DNA from 3 places in the Serratia rhizosphaerae genome. Region 3 is predicted to be linked to each of the others. Evidence: predicted binding sites of a transcription regulator. Region 3 holds the regulator's gene; each other region holds the start of a gene.
What was found. The regulator sigma-54, encoded in region 3, starts transcription at its own class of promoters, with help from an activator protein. The targets are predictions, from matches to a motif close to GTTGGCACANNTTTCGCTNT.

Region 1 (6,666 bases), 1.7 Mb from region 3:
CGGAAACACCAGGAACACCAAAGAGGCCTGGAACGCCGTGGCTTTTTGCTGTAGGGCAAAGTAGGCCATGATGCCGAAGACGCCGGCCACCACGCCGAGATAGGCCACGGATAGCAGTGAGGCGCTGGTAAACGCGGCGCTGTCCGGTTTTTCGGTGACATAGCCGACGATAAACAGCAGAATGCCGGCGCCCAGGCAGGGCAACGCGTTAAAGGTCAGCACCGAGATTTTTTCGCCGCGCTTTTTACTCAGCACGTACATCACCGCGTGGATCAGCACCGCCCCCAGCAGGGCGACCACGCCGGGCCAGCGGGTTTCGCCGCTGGCGGTGGATTCTTGCCACAGAATACCGGACAGACTGGCCACGCCGACGATCAGACCGATCAGCTGCGCGATGCTCACGCGCTCTCCCAGCAGCAGCACCGAAGCCATCAACACAACGACGGGCATATTGGCAAAGATGATGGAGGCCAGCGCAGAACTGACGTAGCGCTCGCCGTAAATCATGAGCGTAAAGGGAATAGCGAAGTAAGCCAGGCAGACCAATAGCTGGAATCCGCGGCTGCCTTTGGGAAACAGCAGCGGCGTACGGGTAAAGTAAGCCAGTAGCAGCAACAGCGGCGACGCGGCAAGGAAACGCAGCCCGGTCGCGTAAATAGGCGGAACGGTGGCGACGGCGATCTTCATCGCCATCCAGGTGGTGCCCCAGGTCAGGGCGACCAGGGTAAACAGGATAATAATGATTCCGGTATTTCTCAGCGTGTTATCCATCTCAGCGTCCTGTCGGCAAGTATCGTGGCATCAGATACATTACGTGGATAGCCAGAGAAAAAGATTGCTATTTTTCCTGTCTGTCGGCCAAATGAGGGAAAATATTTCTCCAGGGTGGCTGAATGTTAGATAGAACGGATCGTAAATTGCTGAGTATGCTGCAGCAGGACTGCACCTTATCGCTGCAGGCGTTGGCCGAAGCGGTAAATCTGACCTCGACGCCGTGCTGGAAACGGGTCAAGCGGCTGGAGGATGAGGGCTATATTCGCGGGCGGGTCGCGCTGCTGGATAATGAGAAACTGGGGCTGGGGCTGACGGCGTTTGTGATGCTGAAAACCCAGCAGCACAGCCGCGAGTGGTATCAGCAGTTTGTCGACCTTACCGCCCAGATGCCGGAAGTGCTGGCGTTTTATCGTATGGCCGGGGAGTTTGATTACCTGATGCAGGTGCAGGTGGCGGATATGAAAAGCTTTGACCGCTTTTATAAGCGTCTGGTGAATGGCATACCGGGATTGATTGACGTTACTTCGAGTTTTGCCATGGAGAAAATCAAATATACTACCGCATTGCCGCTACCGGAGTGAAAAGTTCACCAAATCGGCCAAGAAACGGTGGTATCCTACGCGGCTAACCGTTACGTAATGCGTGGCGCACGAGCACAACAAGAGTTAACAACACCAAAATATCTGGAATAACACTGCGTGAGATTATTTGCTCAAATCGGCTGGTATTTCCGCCGCGAATGGCGCCGCTATCTGGGTGCGGTGGCGCTGCTGATCATTATCGCCATTCTGCAACTGCTGCCGCCGAAGCTGGTCGGCGTGATTGTGGACGGCGTAACCAAAGAGCATATGTCTACCGGCGTGCTGTTGGCATGGCTGGGGCTGATGATCGCCACCGCCATCCTGGTGTACCTGCTGCGCTATGTCTGGCGCGTCCTGCTGTTCGGCGCCTCTTATCAGCTGGCGGTTGAGCTGCGGGAGAACTTCTACCGCCAGCTGAGCCGGCAAAACCCGGCGTTTTATCTGCGGCACCGCACCGGCGATCTGATGGCGCGAGCCACCAACGATGTCGATCGGGTGGTGTTCGCGGCCGGCGAAGGCGTGCTGACGCTGGTGGATTCGCTGGTGATGGGGCTGGTGGTGCTGATCGTGATGAGTACCCAAATCAGCTGGCAACTGACGCTGCTGTCGCTGATCCCGATGCCGATTATGGCGATTGTGATCAAGTATTACGGCGACCAGCTGCACCAGCGCTTTAAGTCGGCGCAGGCGGCGTTTTCCAGCCTGAACGACCAGGCGCAGGAAAGCATGACCAGCATCCGTATGATCAAAGCCTTCGGGCTGGAGGATCACCAGTCCAACCAGTTTGCCGAGGTGGCGGCGCGTACCGGCGCGAAAAATATGCATGTGGCGCGCATCGACGCGCGCTTTGATCCGACCATCTATCTGGCCATCGGCGCCGCCAACCTGCTGGCTATCGGCGGCGGCAGCTGGATGGTGGTGAACGGGACGCTGACCCTGGGGCAACTGACCAGCTTTGTGATGTATTTGGGGCTGATGATTTGGCCGATGCTGGCGCTGGCGTGGATGTTTAATATCGTCGAACGCGGCAGCGCCGCCTACAGCCGCCTGCGCAGCCTGCTGGATGAGGCGCCGGCGGTGGTGGACGGCGAAGGTGATTTGCCGGCCGGGCGCGGTGAGCTGGCGGTGGATATCCGCCGTTTCCATTACCCGGAGAATCAGCACGCGGCGCTGCATGACGTCGCTCTGCGACTGAAGCCGGGGCAGATGCTCGGCCTGTGCGGCCCGACCGGCGCCGGGAAGACCACGCTGCTTTCCCTGATCCAGCGCCAGTTCGATATTGATGACGGGCAGATCTGCTACCACGGCATGCCGCTGACGACGCTGAAGCTGGACGCCTGGCGCGCCCGCCTGTCGGTGGTGAGCCAGACGCCGTTCCTGTTTTCCGACAGCGTGGCGAACAACATTGCGCTCGGCAAGCCGGATGCGACGCAGGAAGAGATTGAGCTGGCGGCGCGGTTGGCCAGCGTGCATGACGATATTCTGCGCCTGCCGCAGGGGTATGAAACCGAAGTGGGCGAGCGCGGCGTGATGCTGTCCGGCGGGCAGAAACAGCGTATCTCCATTGCGCGCGCGCTGCTGCTGGATGCGGAGATTTTGATCCTCGACGATGCGCTGTCTGCGGTGGATGGCCGTACCGAGCACCAGATTTTGCATAACCTGCGCAGCTGGGGGCAGAACCGGACGGTGATCATCAGCGCGCACCGGCTCTCGGCATTGACCGAAGCCAGCGAAATTCTGGTCCTGCAGCACGGCAGCGTGGCGCAGCGCGGCCTGCACGCCGTTTTGGCGTCGCAGCCGGGCTGGTACCGCGATATGTATCGCTATCAGCAGTTGGAGGCCGCGCTGGATGAGGCGCCGGAAATCGGCGCGGAGATGTTAACCAATGAATAAAGTTCAGAAGCTGTGGCCGACGCTGAAGCGGCTGCTGGCTTATGGCTCACCGTATCGTAAACCGCTGGGACTGGCGGTGCTGATGCTGTGGGTGGCGGCGGCGGCGGAAGTGGCCGGCCCGATCCTCATCAGCTATTTTATTGACAACTATGTCGCCAAAGGGCAGCTGCCGCTGATGATTATCTGCGGGTTGGCGGGCGCTTACATCCTGCTGGAGATGCTGGCGGCGGCGCTGCACTATTTTCAGGCGATACTGTTTAACCGGGCGGCGGTCGGCGTGGTGCAGCGTCTGCGCACCGATGTGATGGATGCCGCGCTGCGCCAGCCGCTCAGCGCGTTCGATACCCAGCCGGTCGGCCAGCTGATCTCCCGCGTCACCAATGACACCGAGGTGATCAAAGATCTGTATGTGATGGTGGTGTCCACCGTGCTGAAAAGCGCGGCGCTGATCGGCGCCATGCTGGTGGCGATGTTCAGCCTCGACTGGCGCATGGCGCTGGTGGCGATCTGCATCTTCCCGGCGGTATTGCTGGTGATGGCGATTTATCAGTATTACAGCACGCCGATCGTACGGCGGGTGCGCAGCTATCTGGCGGATATCAACGACGGCTTTAACGAAGTGATCAACGGTATGGGGGTGATCCAGCAGTTCCGCCAGCAGGTGCGTTTTGGCGAGCGGATGAGCAACGCCAGCTGGTCGCACTATACCGCCCGTATGCAGACGCTGCGGCTGGATGGTTTTTTGCTGCGGCCGCTGCTGAGCCTGTTCTCTGCCCTGGTGCTGTGCGGCCTGCTGATGCTGTTTGGCTTTAGCGCCGAGGGCTCTATCGGCGTCGGGGTGTTGTACGCCTTTATCAACTATCTGGGACGGCTGAATGAGCCGCTGATTGAGCTGACCTCGCAACAGTCGATTTTGCAGCAGGCGGTGGTGGCCGGCGAGCGTATTTTCGAACTGATGGATCGCAGTCAGCAGCAGTATGGCGCCGATGAGCGCCCGCTGCAGAGCGGCCGTATCGATATCGACAACCTGAGTTTTGCTTACCGTTCTGACAAGAAGGTACTGCAACATATTCAGCTCAACGTGCCGTCGCGCGGTTTTGTGGCGCTGGTCGGCCATACCGGCAGCGGCAAGAGCACCCTGGCTAACCTGTTGATGGGCTACTACCCGGTGAGCGAAGGCGAAATTCGTCTGGATGGCCGGCCGCTGTCAAACCTGTCGCACCGTACGCTGCGCCAGGGGATCGCCATGGTGCAGCAGGATCCGGTGGTGATCGCCGAGTCGGTGCTGACGAACGTGACGCTGGGGCGGAATATCAGCGAAGAGGCGGTGTGGCAGGCGCTGGAGACGGTGCAGCTGGCGGAGCTGGTGCGCGGCTTGCCGCAGGGCATTCACACCCGGCTGGGCGAACAGGGCAATAATCTGTCGGTCGGCCAGAAGCAGTTGCTGGCGATGGCGCGCGTACTGGTGCAGGCGCCGCAGATTCTGATCCTGGATGAAGCGACCGCCAATATTGATTCCGGCACTGAACAGGCGATTCAGCGGGCATTACGGGCGATTCGCGAACACACCACGCTGGTGGTGATTGCCCACCGTTTATCGACCATCGTTGATGCCGACGCCATTTTAGTGCTGCATCGCGGCCACGCGGTGGAGCAGGGCAACCATCAGCAGCTGCTGGCGCAGCGGGGGCGTTATTACCAGATGTATCAGTTGCAGCTGGCGGGCGAAGAGCTGGCGGCAGCGACCCGCGAAGACAGCCAACCGGCCTAAACCCATCACGGCGTTCTCCCGGCTGCGGCCGGGAGAACGCACCATAATCAGGCACGTTGGCCGGTAAATTTCTTGCTTTGCACTGCAATGACACGACGCGCACCATCGTGGTGCACAAAAAACAACCAGCAATCTCTTCCCCGCCCGCTTCTGCAGGCTCCCGCCGTCGGCAGACGGATAATCCGCTGAGTTTTCTCCTAAAACAATTTATGGCACAGCCTTTGCTTTATTCAGACTTATACCAGGGGTGAGTTTGGGTTTAATTGTGGAGGGGCAATATGAAGCTGGTTACCGTGGTGATCAAACCATTCAAGTTGGAGGACGTGCGTGAAGCCCTATCCTCAGTCGGCATTCAGGGGCTGACCGTCACTGAAGTAAAAGGGTTTGGCCGTCAGAAGGGGCACGCCGAGCTGTACCGCGGCGCCGAATACAGCGTCAACTTTTTACCCAAAGTCAAAATCGATATTGCCATTGCCGACGATCAATTAGACGAAGTGGTTGATGTGATTAGCAAAGCCGCCTACACCGGCAAAATTGGCGACGGCAAGATTTTTGTGGCCGAACTGCAGCGCGTGATTCGCATACGTACCGGCGAAACCGATGAAGCCGCGCTGTAAATACCGACTCAGCGACTGAAATGGGGATCAGACAATAATGAAAAAACGTTTATCCATGTTGGGCCTGAGTGCGGCAGCCCTGGCGCCTTCTCTGGCTCAGGCTGCTCCGGCGGCCATCGATAAGGCCGATAACGCCTTTATGATGATTTGCACCGCACTGGTGCTGTTTATGACTCTACCAGGTATCGCATTATTCTATGGCGGCTTGCTGCGCGGCAAGAATGTGCTGTCGATGCTCACTCAGGTGATGGTGACCTTTGCGCTGGTGTGCGTGCTGTGGGTGCTGTATGGCTACAGCCTGGCCTTCAGCGAGGGCAATGCGTTTTACGGCGGTTTCGACACCGCAATGTTGAAAGGCATCGGCATTGACAGCATTACCGGCTCTTATAGCCAACTGGTGCACGTGGCATTCCAATGCTCCTTTGCCTGCATTACCGTGGCGCTGGTGGTGGGCGGGTTTGCCGAGCGTATCCGCTTTTCCGCGGTGATTATCTTCGCGGCGATCTGGTTCACCATCTCCTACCTGCCGATTGCCCATATGGTATGGGGCGGCGGTTTCCTGGCGGCCGATGGCGCGCTGGATTTTGCCGGCGGCACGGTGGTGCATATCAACGCCGCCAGCGCCGGCCTGATTGGCGCTTACCTGTTGGGCAAACGCGCGGGCTTCGGCAAAGAGGCGTTCAAACCGCACAACCTGCCGATGGTTTTTACCGGCACTTCGATTCTGTATATCGGCTGGTTCGGCTTTAACGCCGGTTCCGCCGGCGAGGCCAATGGCGTTGCGGCATTAGCCTTCCTGAACACGGTGGTCGCCACCGCCGGCGCCATCCTTTCCTGGGTGTTTGCCGAATGGCTGGTGCGCGGCAAACCGTCGCTGCTGGGCGCCTGTTCCGGTTGTATCGCCGGGCTGGTTGCCGTTACGCCGGCGGCGGGCACCGTCGGCGTTGGCGGCGCGCTGATTATCGGCCTGGTCGGCGGGGCCGCCGGCCTGTGGGGCGTGGTGACGCTGAAGAAATGGCTGAATGTGGAT
Region 2 (6,666 bases), 460 kb from region 3:
ACGCTTCTTTAGGACCGCGGCTTGCACGTTTGCGATCGTTTTCCGTCAGGTGACGTTTACGAATACGCACAGACGTCGGCGTGACTTCAACCAGTTCGTCATCATCGATAAATTCCAGAGCCTGCTCCAGAGTCATCTTGATAGCCGGAACCAGCGTGGTCGCTTCGTCAGTACCGGAAGCACGCATGTTGGTCAGTTTCTTACCGGTCAGGCAGTTCACGGTCAGGTCGTTGGAACGTGAGTGAATACCGATGATCTGGCCTTCATACACTTCCGCACCGTGGCCCAGGAACAGCTTGCCGCGATCTTGCAGACCATACAGGGCGAACGCTACCGCTTTACCCTGGCCGTTGGAGATCAGCACGCCGTTCTGACGCTGGCCGACTTCGCCCGGACGCAGATCGTCGTAGTGGCTGAAGGTGGAGTACAGCAGGCCGGTACCGGAGGTCATGGTCATGAACTCGTTACGGAAGCCGATCAGGCCGCGGCTCGGGATCACATAGTCAAGACGCACACGGCCTTTACCATCCGGATCCATGTTTTTCATGTCGCCCTTACGCTCACCCATCGCCTGCATCACGGAACCCTGATGCTGCTCTTCGATATCCAGCGTGACGTTCTCGAACGGCTCTTGTTTACGGCCATCGATTTCACGGAAGATAACTTTCGGACGGGAAACGGCCAGCTCGAAGCCTTCACGACGCATGTTTTCGATCAGCACCGACAGGTGCAGTTCGCCACGGCCGGACACGCGGAACGCGTCGGCATCGTCGGTTTCTTCTACGCGCAGCGCCACGTTGTGCACCAATTCCTTGTTCAGACGCTCAAGGATCTGGCGAGACGTCACGAACTTGCCTTCTTTACCGCAGAATGGCGAGGTGTTGACGTTGAAGAACATGCTGACGGTCGGCTCATCAACGGACAGCGCAGGCAGCGCTTCCACGTTGGCCGGATCGCAGATGGTGTCGGAGATGTTCAGCTCGCCCAGACCGGTGATGGCGATGATGTCGCCCGCTTCCGCCAGGTCGCTGTCGATACGCTCCAGACCCAGGTGGCCCAGCACTTTGCCCACTTTACCGTTGCGCGTCTTGCCTTCGCTGTCGATAACGGTGACCTGCTGGTTCGGCTTCACTTTACCGCGCTTGATGCGGCCGATGCCGATAACGCCCAGGTAGTTGTTGTAGTCCAGCTGGGAGATCTGCATCTGCAGCGGGCCATCCAGATCAACTGCCGGCGCAGACACGTGGTCGACGATCGCCTGATACAGCGGCGTCATGTCGTCAGCCATATCGGTATGATCGGTGCCGGCGATGCCGTTCAGCGCAGATGCATAGATGATTGGGAAATCCAGTTGCTCATCGGTGGCATCCAGGTTTACGAACAGGTCGAACACCTGATCGACAACCCAGTCAGGACGCGCGCCCGGACGGTCAACCTTGTTAATGACCACGATCGGCTTCAGACCATTTGCAAACGCTTTCTTGGTCACGAAACGGGTTTGCGGCATCGGGCCATCCATTGCATCCACAACCAGCAGCACCGAGTCGACCATTGACATCACACGCTCTACCTCGCCGCCGAAGTCGGCGTGTCCCGGGGTATCCACGATGTTGATGCGGTAGTCATTCCAATTAATGGCGGTGTTTTTTGCGAGGATGGTAATCCCACGCTCTTTCTCCAAATCGTTGGAGTCCATTACGCGCTCGGCGGCTTCCGCACGCTCTCCGAAAGTACCGGATTGTTGCAGCAGCTTGTCGACCAGGGTGGTTTTACCATGGTCAACGTGGGCAATAATGGCGATATTACGCAAATTTTCGATCACAGCTTTGCCTCAGGCATTAGAAATAGCGCGCTATTGTACACGTATTAAGCGAGGGACTAAACAAGATCACAGCCATCTCTGATAAACAATGCTAATCAGGTTAGTTTGTGATCCCTTTCACGGTGCAACGCGTCATCTTTGGTCGCATTTTGCACCATTATAGTGCCCTGCATGGGGTTGTTTGCACACTTATGGTGCAATGCATTCCTGTTGGTGCATACTCGGAATGGGTAAAAGCCGCCCAGAATGGCGCAAGGTTGCCATTTTTAAACTTGGCACGCTTTTCGCTTTAGTCTACACAAGGTGAAAAAAAGCCAGTAGTAAAGATTCGTTCCACGACGACGACAACGATAAATCCGGGAGAGTTAAGTATGTCCGCTGAACACGTTTTGACGATGCTGAATGAGCATGAAGTGAAATTCGTAGACCTGCGTTTCACTGACACCAAGGGTAAAGAACAACACGTCACCATTCCTGCACACCAGGTAAACGCTGATTTCTTCGAAGAAGGCAAAATGTTTGACGGTTCGTCGATCGGCGGTTGGAAAGGCATTAACGAATCTGACATGGTGCTGATGCCGGACGCCAGCAGCGCGGTACTGGATCCGTTCTACGAAGAACCTACGCTGATCATTCGCTGCGACATTCTCGAGCCGGGAACCATGCAAGGCTACGACCGCGACCCGCGCTCCATCTCCAAACGTGCGGAAGACTTCCTGCGCGCTTCCGGCATTGCCGACACCGTGCTGTTCGGGCCGGAACCTGAATTCTTCCTGTTCGACGACATCCGCTTCGGCAGCAGCATCAGCGGCTCCCACGTGGCTATCGACGATATCGAAGCCGCCTGGAACTCCGGCACCAAATATGAAGGCGGCAACAAGGGCCACCGTCCAGCGGTCAAAGGGGGTTATTTCCCGGTGCCGCCGGTCGACTCTTCCCAGGACCTGCGTTCAACCATGTGTCTGACCATGGAAGAAATGGGCCTGGTGGTTGAAGCTCACCACCACGAAGTAGCAACCGCCGGTCAGAACGAAGTGGCAACCCGCTTCAACACCATGACCAAGAAAGCCGATGAAATCCAGATCTACAAATACGTGGTTCACAACGTGGCGCACGCATTTGGCAAAACCGCGACCTTTATGCCAAAGCCGATGTTCGGCGATAACGGTTCTGGTATGCACTGCCACATGTCACTGTCCAAGAACGGCACTAACCTGTTCGCCGGTGACAAATACGGCGGCCTGTCTGAAACCGCACTGTTCTACATCGGCGGCGTCATCAAGCACGCTAAAGCCATCAACGCCCTGGCCAACCCGACCACCAACTCTTACAAGCGTCTGGTTCCGGGTTACGAAGCGCCGGTGATGCTGGCTTACTCAGCGCGTAACCGCTCCGCCTCTATCCGTATTCCTGTGGTTTCCAGCCCGAAATCGCGCCGTATTGAAGCCCGCTTCCCGGATCCGGCGGCCAACCCGTACCTGTGCTTCGCCGCACTGCTGATGGCCGGCCTGGACGGCATCATCAACAAGATCCACCCGGGCGACGCCATGGATAAAAACCTGTACGACCTGCCGCCGGAAGAAGAAGCCGAGATTCCAAAAGTGGCCGGTTCTCTGGACGAAGCGCTGGCCGCGCTGGATGAAGACCGCGAGTTCCTGACCCGCGGCGGCGTCTTCACCGACGACGCGATCGACGCCTACATCGCACTGCGTAAAGAAGAGCTGGACCGCGTGCGCATGACGCCGCACCCGGTTGAATTCGAACTGTACTACAGCGTTTAAGTTTGACCTGCGCCGCCGCGTGCGGCGCCACCTATTTTAGTTGTCGTTTTTTTGTTGCCGTGGAAACTTTCAGCCCATCTTCGGATGGGTTTTTTTCTCCACACTCTTTTTCTGCAAATCCACGCCATTTAGCAATCATCACAGATGGAGTAGGATGGATGCACCAAAACAGTGCAAAGCGTCTGCGCTTAGTCTGCCGGCTGACCGGGTAAGCAAGCTCAGCCCGTGCGCCGCACCCTGGAAGATGAAGGGCATATATGACAACTGAACCACTGCCCGATGCGGGGCAGATCCTCAATTCTCTGATCAACAGCGTACTGCTGCTGGACGATCGGCTGGCGGTGCATTACGCCAACCCTGCTGCGCAACAGCTGTTGGCGCAAAGTTCCCGTAAACTGTTCGGCACGCCGCTGCCCGATCTGCTCGGCTATTTTTCGCTGAACGTCAATCTGATGCGCGAAAGCCTGAATACCGGCCAGGGGTTTACCGATAACGAAGTGACGCTGGTGGTCGACGGCCGCGCGCATATTCTGTCGCTGACCGCTCAGGCGCTGCCGGAAGGCTATATCCTGCTGGAGCTGGCGCCGATGGACAATCAGCGCCGTCTGAGCCAGGAACAGCTGCAGCATGCCCAACAGGTCGCCGCACGCGATCTGGTGCGCGGGCTGGCGCACGAGATTAAAAACCCGCTCGGCGGACTGCGCGGCGCGGCGCAGCTGCTGGCCAAAGCGCTGCCCGACCCGGCCCTGACCGAATACACCAAGGTGATCATTGAGCAGGCCGACCGCCTGCGCAATCTGGTCGATCGCCTGCTGGGGCCGCAGCGGCCCGGTCAGCACATCACGCAAAGCATCCACCAGGTGGCGGAGCGGGTATGCCAGCTGGTATCGCTGGAAAAACCGGAAAACGTCACGCTGGTGCGCGATTACGACCCCAGCCTGCCTGAACTGGCGCACGACCCGGAACAAATTGAACAGGTGCTGCTGAATATTACCCGCAACGCGCTGCAGGCGCTGGGGGAGACCGGCGGCACCATCCGACTGCGCACCCGCACCGCGTTTCAAATCACCCTGCACGGCACGCGCTACCGGCTGGCGGCGCGCATTGATATTGAAGACGACGGCCCCGGCGTGCCGGCGCAGCTGCAGGATACGCTGTTCTACCCGATGGTCAGCGGCCGCGAAGGCGGCACCGGCCTGGGATTATCCATCGCCCGCAGTCTGATCGATCAGCATTGCGGCAAAATTGAATTTAACAGTTGGCCTGGACATACCGAATTTTCGGTTTACCTGCCTATTCGTCAGTGAGGTTTGCTATGCAACGAGGGATTGTCTGGATCGTCGATGATGACAGCTCCATCCGCTGGGTGCTTGAGCGCGCCTTAACCGGCGTCGGCATGCGTTGCGCAACGTTCGACAGCGGTAACGCCGTACTGGAAGCGTTGGCCACGCAAACTCCCGACGTTTTGCTGTCCGATATCCGCATGCCGGGCATGGACGGATTAGCGCTGCTCAAACAGATCAAACAGCGTCACCCGATGCTGCCGGTGATCATTATGACCGCCCACTCGGATTTGGACGCTGCGGTCAGCGCCTATCAGCAAGGGGCGTTCGACTATCTGCCGAAGCCGTTCGACATCGATGAGGCCGTCGCGCTGGTGGAGCGCGCCATCAGCCACTATCAGGAGCAGCAGCAGCCGGCGCGCAGCCAGCCCGCCAGCAGCCCGACCGCCGATATTATCGGCGAGGCACCGGCGATGCAGGACGTATTCCGCATTATCGGCCGCCTGTCGCGTTCATCCATCAGCGTGTTGATCAACGGCGAATCCGGCACCGGTAAAGAGCTGGTGGCGCATGCGCTGCATCGCCACAGCCCGCGCGCCAAATCGCCGTTTATCGCCCTGAATATGGCGGCGATCCCCAAAGACCTGATCGAATCCGAACTGTTCGGCCATGAAAAAGGCGCGTTTACCGGCGCCAATCAGATCCGTCAGGGGCGTTTTGAACAGGCCGACGGCGGCACGCTGTTCCTGGATGAAATTGGCGATATGCCTCTGGACGTGCAGACCCGCTTACTGCGCGTATTGGCGGATGGCCAATTCTATCGGGTCGGCGGCTATGCGCCGGTGAAAGTGGACGTGCGCATTATTGCCGCCACGCACCAAAACCTGGAGCAGCGGGTACAGGAAGGCAAATTCCGCGAGGATTTGTTCCACCGCCTGAACGTGATTCGCGTTCACCTGCCGCCGCTGCGCGAGCGTCGTGAAGACATCCCGCGGCTGGCGCGCTATTTCCTGCAGGTGGCCGCCAAAGAACTGGGGGTTGAGGCGAAAAACCTGCACCCGGAAACCGAAACCGCGCTGACGCGGCTGCCGTGGCCCGGCAACGTCCGCCAGCTGGAAAATACCTGCCGCTGGCTGACGGTGATGGCCGCCGGTCAGGAAGTGCTGATTCAGGATCTGCCCGCCGAACTGTTTGAAGCCTCGCCGCCGGAGAGCGGCGCGCCGGCTGGCGCCGGCAATTGGGCGTCGTTGCTGGCGCAATGGGCCGAAAGCGCGCTGCGCTCCGGACATCAAAACCTGCTCTCGGAAGCGCAGCCGGAAATGGAACGTACGCTGCTGACCACGGCGCTGCGCCACACGCAGGGCCATAAACAAGAGGCCGCACGCCTGCTGGGCTGGGGCAGGAATACCCTGACGCGCAAGCTGAAAGAACTGGGGATGGAATAAACACCGCGCCCAATGTTAAAAACGTCGTTGGGCGCACAAAAAAACAGCAGCTTTAGACTTTACAGTCAACGCACTCACAGTATGATCGGGGCGAAAAACCGGAGGTCGCCATGCTGGATTCTCTTATCGCTTTTATTTCACAAGGTGCAGACGTCAGCGCCGCTGCGGGCCATACGCCGCAGGCCGCCGTTGCCGCCGTGCTGTGCGCCGCCCTGATTAACTTCTTCAGTTAAGGCCACGGCCGCAAACAATGCGGTCGTGGCGGGTAACGCCGTCAGATCACCCGGGAGAACTGCTGCGCGCGCGCCTGCTTGCGCAAATAGATATCAAAACAC
Region 3 (6,666 bases):
TTACCCAGCCGGTGATGACGCTGTTTGACGAAAACGCCGTCGCCACCTGGTCGGTGCGCGCCGACCGCGCCAAACTGACCAAAGACCGCATGCTGTATCTGTACGGTCACGTCGAGGTGAACAGCCTGACCACCACCTCACAGCTGGAAAAAATTAAAACGGACAACGCTCAGGTTAATCTGGTGACCCAGGATGTGTCCTCCGATGATGAAGTAACGCTTTACGGCGCGAATTTTAATTCTAACGGCATGAAAATGCGCGGGAACCTGCGGAACAAAACCGCTGAGCTGATTGATAAGGTTAAGACCAACTATGAAATTCAAACACAAAAAACCACTCCGTAGTCTGTTGATCGGCAGCTTGGTTTTGGCCGCCAGCGCCCCCGCCATGGCGCTGAAATCCGATGCCAATCAGCCAGTGAGCATCGACTCGCTGAACCAGTCTCTGGATATGCAGAGCAACGTCAGCACCTTTACCGGCAACGTGGTGATCAAGCAAGGCACCATCGAGATTAAGGCCGACAAAGTAGTGGTTACCCGTCCGGGCGGCGATCAGAACAAAACCTATATCGAAGCCTTCGGTAAGCCGGTAACCTTCTACCAGATGCAGGACAACGGCAAACCGGTAAAAGGACACTCGCTGAAAGTGCGCTATGACGTGGCGCCGCAGCTGGTCACCCTGACCGGCGACGCCTATCTGGAGCAGCTCGACAGCAACGTGAAAGGCGAGCGCATCACCTATCTGGTGCAGCAGCAGCAAATGCAGGCATACGGCGACAAGGGCAAACGCGTGAAGACCGTGCTGGTGCCGTCGCAGTTGCAGGATAAAAACGGTCAGAAGAGTAACTAATCACTTATGGCAACACTCATCGCAGAAAATCTGGCGAAAGCCTACAAGGGCCGTAAAGTCGTCGAAGACGTCAGCCTGAAAGTGAACTCCGGCGAAATCGTCGGGTTGCTGGGGCCAAACGGCGCGGGTAAAACCACCACCTTCTACATGGTGGTCGGCATCGTACAGCGCGACGCCGGACGCATCATCATTGATGATGAAGACATCAGCATCCTGCCGCTGCACGCCCGTGCGCGCCGCGGCATCGGCTATCTGCCGCAGGAAGCCTCAATTTTCCGCCGTCTGAGCGTCTACGATAACCTGATGGCGGTGCTAGAAATCCGTGACGATCTGAGCAGCGAACAGCGTGCCGACCGGGCCAACGAACTGATGGAAGAGTTCCATATCACCCATCTGCGCGACAGCCTGGGCCAGGCGCTGTCCGGCGGTGAACGCCGCCGCGTCGAAATTGCCCGCGCGCTGGCCGCCAACCCGAAATTCATCCTGCTGGACGAACCCTTCGCCGGGGTTGACCCGATTTCCGTTATCGATATCAAAAAAATCATCGAGCATCTGCGCGACAGCGGCCTGGGCGTGCTGATCACCGACCATAACGTGCGTGAAACGCTGGACGTTTGTGAACGCGCCTATATCGTCAGCCAAGGCCAGCTGATCGCCCACGGCACGCCGGAAGCGATTCTGAGCGATGAGCAGGTGAAACGCGTTTATCTGGGCGAAGAATTCCGCCTGTAATGCCTTGCGTCAGCGATACGTAACGGTTAACGGAAAAATAGAAAGAACATTATGAAGCAAGGTTTGCAACTCAGGCTCAGCCAACAATTGGCGATGACTCCCCAGCTGCAGCAGGCGATCCGCCTGCTGCAGCTGTCTACGCTTGAGCTTCAGCAAGAGATCCAACTGGCGTTAGAAAGTAACCCGCTGCTTGAGCAAACCGACCCGCACGATGAGATCGACGCGGAAGAGAGCAACGACACCGAAGATCTGGATACCCGCGAAGCGCTGGAGCAAAAGGAGATGCCGGACGAGCTGCCGCTGGACGCCACCTGGGACGAGATCTATACCGCAGGCACGCCATCGGGCACCGGCACCGATTACCGCGACGATGAGCTGCCGGTCTATCAAGGGGAAACCACCCAGACGCTGCAGGACTACCTGATGTGGCAGGTGGATCTGACGCCGTTCTCCGATACCGACGCCGCCATCGCCACCTCAATCGTTGACGCCGTCGACGACACCGGCTATCTCACCGTCTCGCTGGAAGATATTCTGGAAAGCGTCGGCGCGGAAGACGTCACGCTTGATGAGGTGGAGGCGGTGCTCAAACGGGTGCAGCATTTCGACCCGATCGGCGTCGCGGCGCGCGACCTGCGCGACTGTCTGCTGGTTCAGCTGTCTCAATACGCCAAAGAAACGCCGTTCCTCGCCGAAGCCCGGCTGATCATCAGCGAACACCTGGATCTGCTGGCCAACCACGACTTTCGCAGCCTGATGCGATCAACCCGGCTAAAAGAAGATACACTGAAAGAAGCGATGCTGCTGATTCAGTCGCTCGACCCGCGCCCGGGGCAGTCGATCAATACCGGCGAGTCGGAATATGTCATTCCCGACGTGCTGGTACGCAAGGTGCACAACCGCTGGACTGTCGAGCTGAATGCCGACAGCATTCCGCGTCTGAAGATCAACCAACACTACGCCGCACTGGGCAACAGCTCGCGTAATGAAGCCGACGGCCAGTTTATCCGCAGTAACCTGCAGGAAGCGAAATGGCTGATCAAAAGCCTGGAAAGCCGTAACGATACGCTGCTGAAGGTGACGCGCTGTATTGTCGAGCAGCAGGAGGCGTTCTTTGAACAAGGCGAGGAGTTTATGAAGCCCATGGTGCTGGCGGATATCGCCCAGGCCGTGGAGATGCATGAATCGACGATTTCACGCGTGACCACGCAGAAGTTCCTGCACAGCCCGCGCGGCATCTTCGAACTGAAATATTTCTTCTCCAGCCACGTCAACACCGACAGCGGCGGCGAGGCTTCCTCCACGGCGATCCGCGCGCTGGTGAAGAAATTGATCGCGGCGGAAAACCCCGCCAAACCGCTTAGCGACAGTAAACTGGCCACCCTGCTTGCCGATCAGGGCATCATGGTGGCGCGGCGCACCGTCGCCAAGTACCGAGAGTCTTTGTCCATCCCGCCGTCGAACCAACGTAAACAGTTGGTTTGACCTCAATAGAGAAGGAAGACATTATGCAGCTCAACATTACCGGACACCACATCGACATCACCGAGCCGTTACGTGAGTTCGTGAATACCAAGTTCGCCAAGCTAGAACAGTATTTCGACCGCATTAATCAGGTTTATGTCGTGCTCACCGTGGAAAAAGTGCAGCAGATTGCGGAAGCAACGGTGCACGTGAATGGAGGCGAGTTGCACGCCACCTCGGAAAAAGAAGATATGTATGCTGCAATTGACTGCCTGATTGATAAACTGGCGCGGCAATTGAACAAACATAAAGACAAATTGAAGCAACACTGACAATCTGGGCCGCTACCGTCCGCGGCAGCGGCCTGAACGTAGCCTTCGTGCTACCGGGCTGCCATCGGCGCGTTATTCTGCGGAATAACGCGCCGATAAGCCATCAGGGTTTAACAGACGAAAAATCGCCTCGTTAAGCAACGACGTCGCAGAGCGTTTGGCACCGCCAAACCAGCGCTAAGCAAGCTTAAGCGTGTGATTTTAAGTGAAGATGAGATGAACGACGAAATAATGCAATTAAGCTCGGTGCTCAACATCGAGTGCACCAGAAGCTCGGTACACTGCAACAGCAAGAAACGCGCTCTGGAAATTATCAGCGAACTGGCAGCCAAACAGCTCAACCTGTCGCCGCAGGTGGTGTTTGACGCGGTTCTCACCCGTGAACGCATGGGAAGTACCGGTATCGGCAACGGTATCGCTATCCCTCATGGCAAGCTGGAAGAGGACACACTGCGGGCCGTTGGCGTGTTTATCCGTCTCGACCAACCTATCGCCTTCGACGCCATCGACAACCAGCCGGTCGATCTGCTGTTCGCCCTGCTGGTGCCGGCCGATCAGTGTAAGACCCATTTGCATACGCTGTCGCTGGTCGCCAAGCGTCTGGCCGATAAAACCGTCTGCCGCCGCCTGCGCGCCGCGCAGAGCGACGAGGAGCTTTATCAAATCATTACGGAATAACCGGTTGCCGGCGTGACTTCCGCCGGCGATAACGATACTGTTTGTCTGTCACGGATCCCGGCCGTCGCCGGGCTCATATTTCCAACGGCGGCATAAACGCCGCTGAGATGCCAGGGGGAGTTGCCACATGGTGCTGATGATTGTCAGCGGCCGTTCCGGTTCAGGGAAATCCGTCGCCTTGCGGGCGCTGGAAGATATGGGTTTTTACTGCGTTGATAACCTGCCCGTGGTGCTGCTGCCCGAGCTGGCCAAAACGCTGGCGGAACGCAACAGCTCCGCTGCGGTCAGCATCGACGTGCGTAATATGCCGGAGTCACCGGAAGTATTCGAATATGCGATGACGCAACTGCCGGACAGCTTCTCCCCGCAACTGCTGTTCCTGGACGCCGACCGCAATACGCTGATCCGTCGTTACAGCGACACCCGCCGCCTGCATCCGCTGTCCAGCAAAAACCTGTCGCTGGAAAGCGCCATCGATGAAGAGAGCGACCTGCTGGAGCCGCTGCGCTCGCGCGCCGATCTGATCATCGACACCTCTGAAATGTCGGTACATGAACTGGCGGAGATGCTGCGCACCCGCCTGCTGGGCAAACGCGAACGCGAACTGACCATGGTGTTCGAATCCTTCGGCTTCAAGCACGGCATCCCTATCGATGCCGACTACGTGTTTGACGTCCGCTTCCTGCCGAACCCGCACTGGGATCCTAAGCTGCGGCCGATGACCGGTCTGGACAAGCCGGTAGCGTCGTTCCTCGACCGCCATACCGAAGTGCATAATTTTATCTACCAGACGCGCAGCTACCTTGAACAATGGCTGCCGATGCTGGAAACCAACAACCGCAGCTATCTGACGGTCGCCATCGGCTGTACCGGCGGTAAGCACCGTTCGGTGTACGTGGCCGAACAGCTGGCGGACTACTTCCGCTCGCGCGGCAAGAACGTGCAGTCGCGCCACCGCACGCTGGAAAAACGCAAGCAATGACCATCAAACAAACGGTCGAAATCAAGAACCGGCTGGGCATGCATGCCCGCCCGGCGATGAAGCTGTTTGAACTGGTGCAGAGTTTTGACGCCGAGGTGATTCTGCGTAACGACAGCGGTACCGAAGCCGAAGCCAGCAGCGTGATTGCGCTGCTGATGCTGGACTCCGCCCAGGGCCGGCATATTGAGGTCGAGGCCAGCGGCCCGCAGGCGCAGCAAGCGCTGGACGCGGTGATAGCGCTGTTTAATTCCGGCTTCGACGAAGATTAAGCGCCGGATGGCACTTTAAGACCGTACGAACCCGGCTCATCAAGCGTTTTATGGCGGCGTATGACTCAATAACATATCAATACAGCCAAACACCGCGCCTATCGTGACAGAAACCAGCCAGACTAAAGAAAAATAATAGTAGCCTTTTATCCAGCCGATCTCCGCCACAGGGCGTGAGCTTAAAAAAACATAAGGCTCATTGGAGAGGTAGCTGTTACGGCCCGTTTTAATCTTTTTACCGGTCAGTAAAAGATAAAAAAAGCGTACGGGATAAAAACTGCCGAAATAGCCCAAATGCGCCATAAAACCATGGTAGCTGGGCATAAAAAAACCTTGCTGCTGATACAGAGAAATCAACTGCTCATAGCGCCGGCGGATAAACGCAAAATACACCATACTGGCGAAGCCAAGCACGATACCACCGAAAAAAAGGACCAAGAACATCGTAGTAATAAAGGTATACATCGCAAATCTCCCCTGCCCCTTATTTCAGTAGTAAATCAGCCATCTTATTACCACCGTATTCTCCCAACTTTTCTCCCGCATATCCCCCGGCCAATCCTCCTGCGGCCGTGCCTATAAGTCCGCAGGCCAAACCCGCGGCACCTGCCGTTGGGGCACTGATAATACCTAATGCCAGGCAAATCCCACCTCCGGCTGCTGCTCCCCAAGTACCGCCAACGGCACCAAGCCATACTCCGCCACCGAAAGCACCATACCCTTTTAACGCCACCCGCGTACATTCCTTCTCTCGGCCAAGGGTGCAGGCATGATAAATATCATTGGTCGCGCTGGCCCCGGCGGTCGCAATCCCAATCCAGCCCGCGCCTTTCATAAACTTCACCGCCTTGCCGGCGCCCTCCAGGTAGCTCGCATAGCCCTTTATCGCTCCGACACCCGCCGTTGACCACTCATGCACAATGGAACGGCTGGAGAGGTTCAGCGCTCGCTTGATGCTCTCATAAGGGTGCAGGTTAAGGAGGTTACGCGTGAGCCGACTGAAGATCGGTTTATCCAACAATGCTTTCAACTCGTTAAACAACCGCTGTCTTTCCACAAAAAACTGCTGGCCGATCAGCGTTCCCTGAGTGCGGAACTGGTTTTGATAGCTGGCCTCAATCTGCTTAAGAATCGTGTCGATGCGCATAAAGTACTGCTTGCCGGCATCGCTGGCCATCCCCAGCCCTCGGCTGGTACCGTTAAGGATGGTCGCAATAGCGGCATAGTGGCGCTGGAGGAAGTTCGCCTGCTCAACGTTAACCGGCTCCATGGCCCGGTTAACCGCCCGCTTAGCCTGGTATAACTGCCGTAGCAACGCATCCTGGCGTGAATGTTCGGGATCGGCAACAATCACTATCTG

Region 1: the regulator sigma-54 is predicted to act here: its motif matches at 5,228-5,247, upstream of glnK (P-II family nitrogen regulator).
Region 2: the regulator sigma-54 is predicted to act here: its motif matches at 2,094-2,113, upstream of glnA (glutamate--ammonia ligase).

The regions. Positions count from the first base shown of each region.
Region 1 covers NZ_CP041764.1:996,281-1,002,946, reverse strand. The annotation lists gene FO014_RS04765 (DMT family transporter) at 1-771, opposite strand, end outside; gene FO014_RS04760 (Lrp/AsnC family transcriptional regulator) at 894-1,355, shown strand; gene FO014_RS04755 (SmdA family multidrug ABC transporter permease/ATP-binding protein) at 1,473-3,248, shown strand; gene FO014_RS04750 (SmdB family multidrug efflux ABC transporter permease/ATP-binding protein) at 3,241-5,019, shown strand; gene glnK (P-II family nitrogen regulator) at 5,298-5,636, shown strand; gene amtB (ammonium transporter AmtB) at 5,674-6,666, shown strand, end outside.
Region 2 covers NZ_CP041764.1:2,193,142-2,199,807, reverse strand. The annotation lists gene typA (ribosome-dependent GTPase TypA) at 1-1,822, opposite strand, end outside; gene glnA (glutamate--ammonia ligase) at 2,194-3,603, shown strand; gene glnL (nitrogen regulation protein NR(II)) at 3,861-4,910, shown strand; gene glnG (nitrogen regulation protein NR(I)) at 4,919-6,331, shown strand; gene FO014_RS10180 (YshB family small membrane protein) at 6,442-6,564, shown strand; gene hemN (oxygen-independent coproporphyrinogen III oxidase) at 6,606-6,666, opposite strand, start outside.
Region 3 covers NZ_CP041764.1:2,649,709-2,656,374, reverse strand. The annotation lists gene lptC (LPS export ABC transporter periplasmic protein LptC) at 1-344, shown strand, start outside; gene lptA (lipopolysaccharide ABC transporter substrate-binding protein LptA) at 313-849, shown strand; gene lptB (LPS export ABC transporter ATP-binding protein) at 856-1,581, shown strand; gene rpoN (RNA polymerase factor sigma-54) at 1,633-3,066, shown strand; gene hpf (ribosome hibernation promoting factor) at 3,090-3,377, shown strand; gene ptsN (PTS IIA-like nitrogen regulatory protein PtsN) at 3,594-4,055, shown strand; gene rapZ (RNase adapter RapZ) at 4,183-5,037, shown strand; gene npr (PTS phosphocarrier protein NPr) at 5,034-5,306, shown strand; gene FO014_RS12375 (hypothetical protein) at 5,355-5,771, opposite strand; gene FO014_RS12370 (hypothetical protein) at 5,791-6,666, opposite strand, start outside.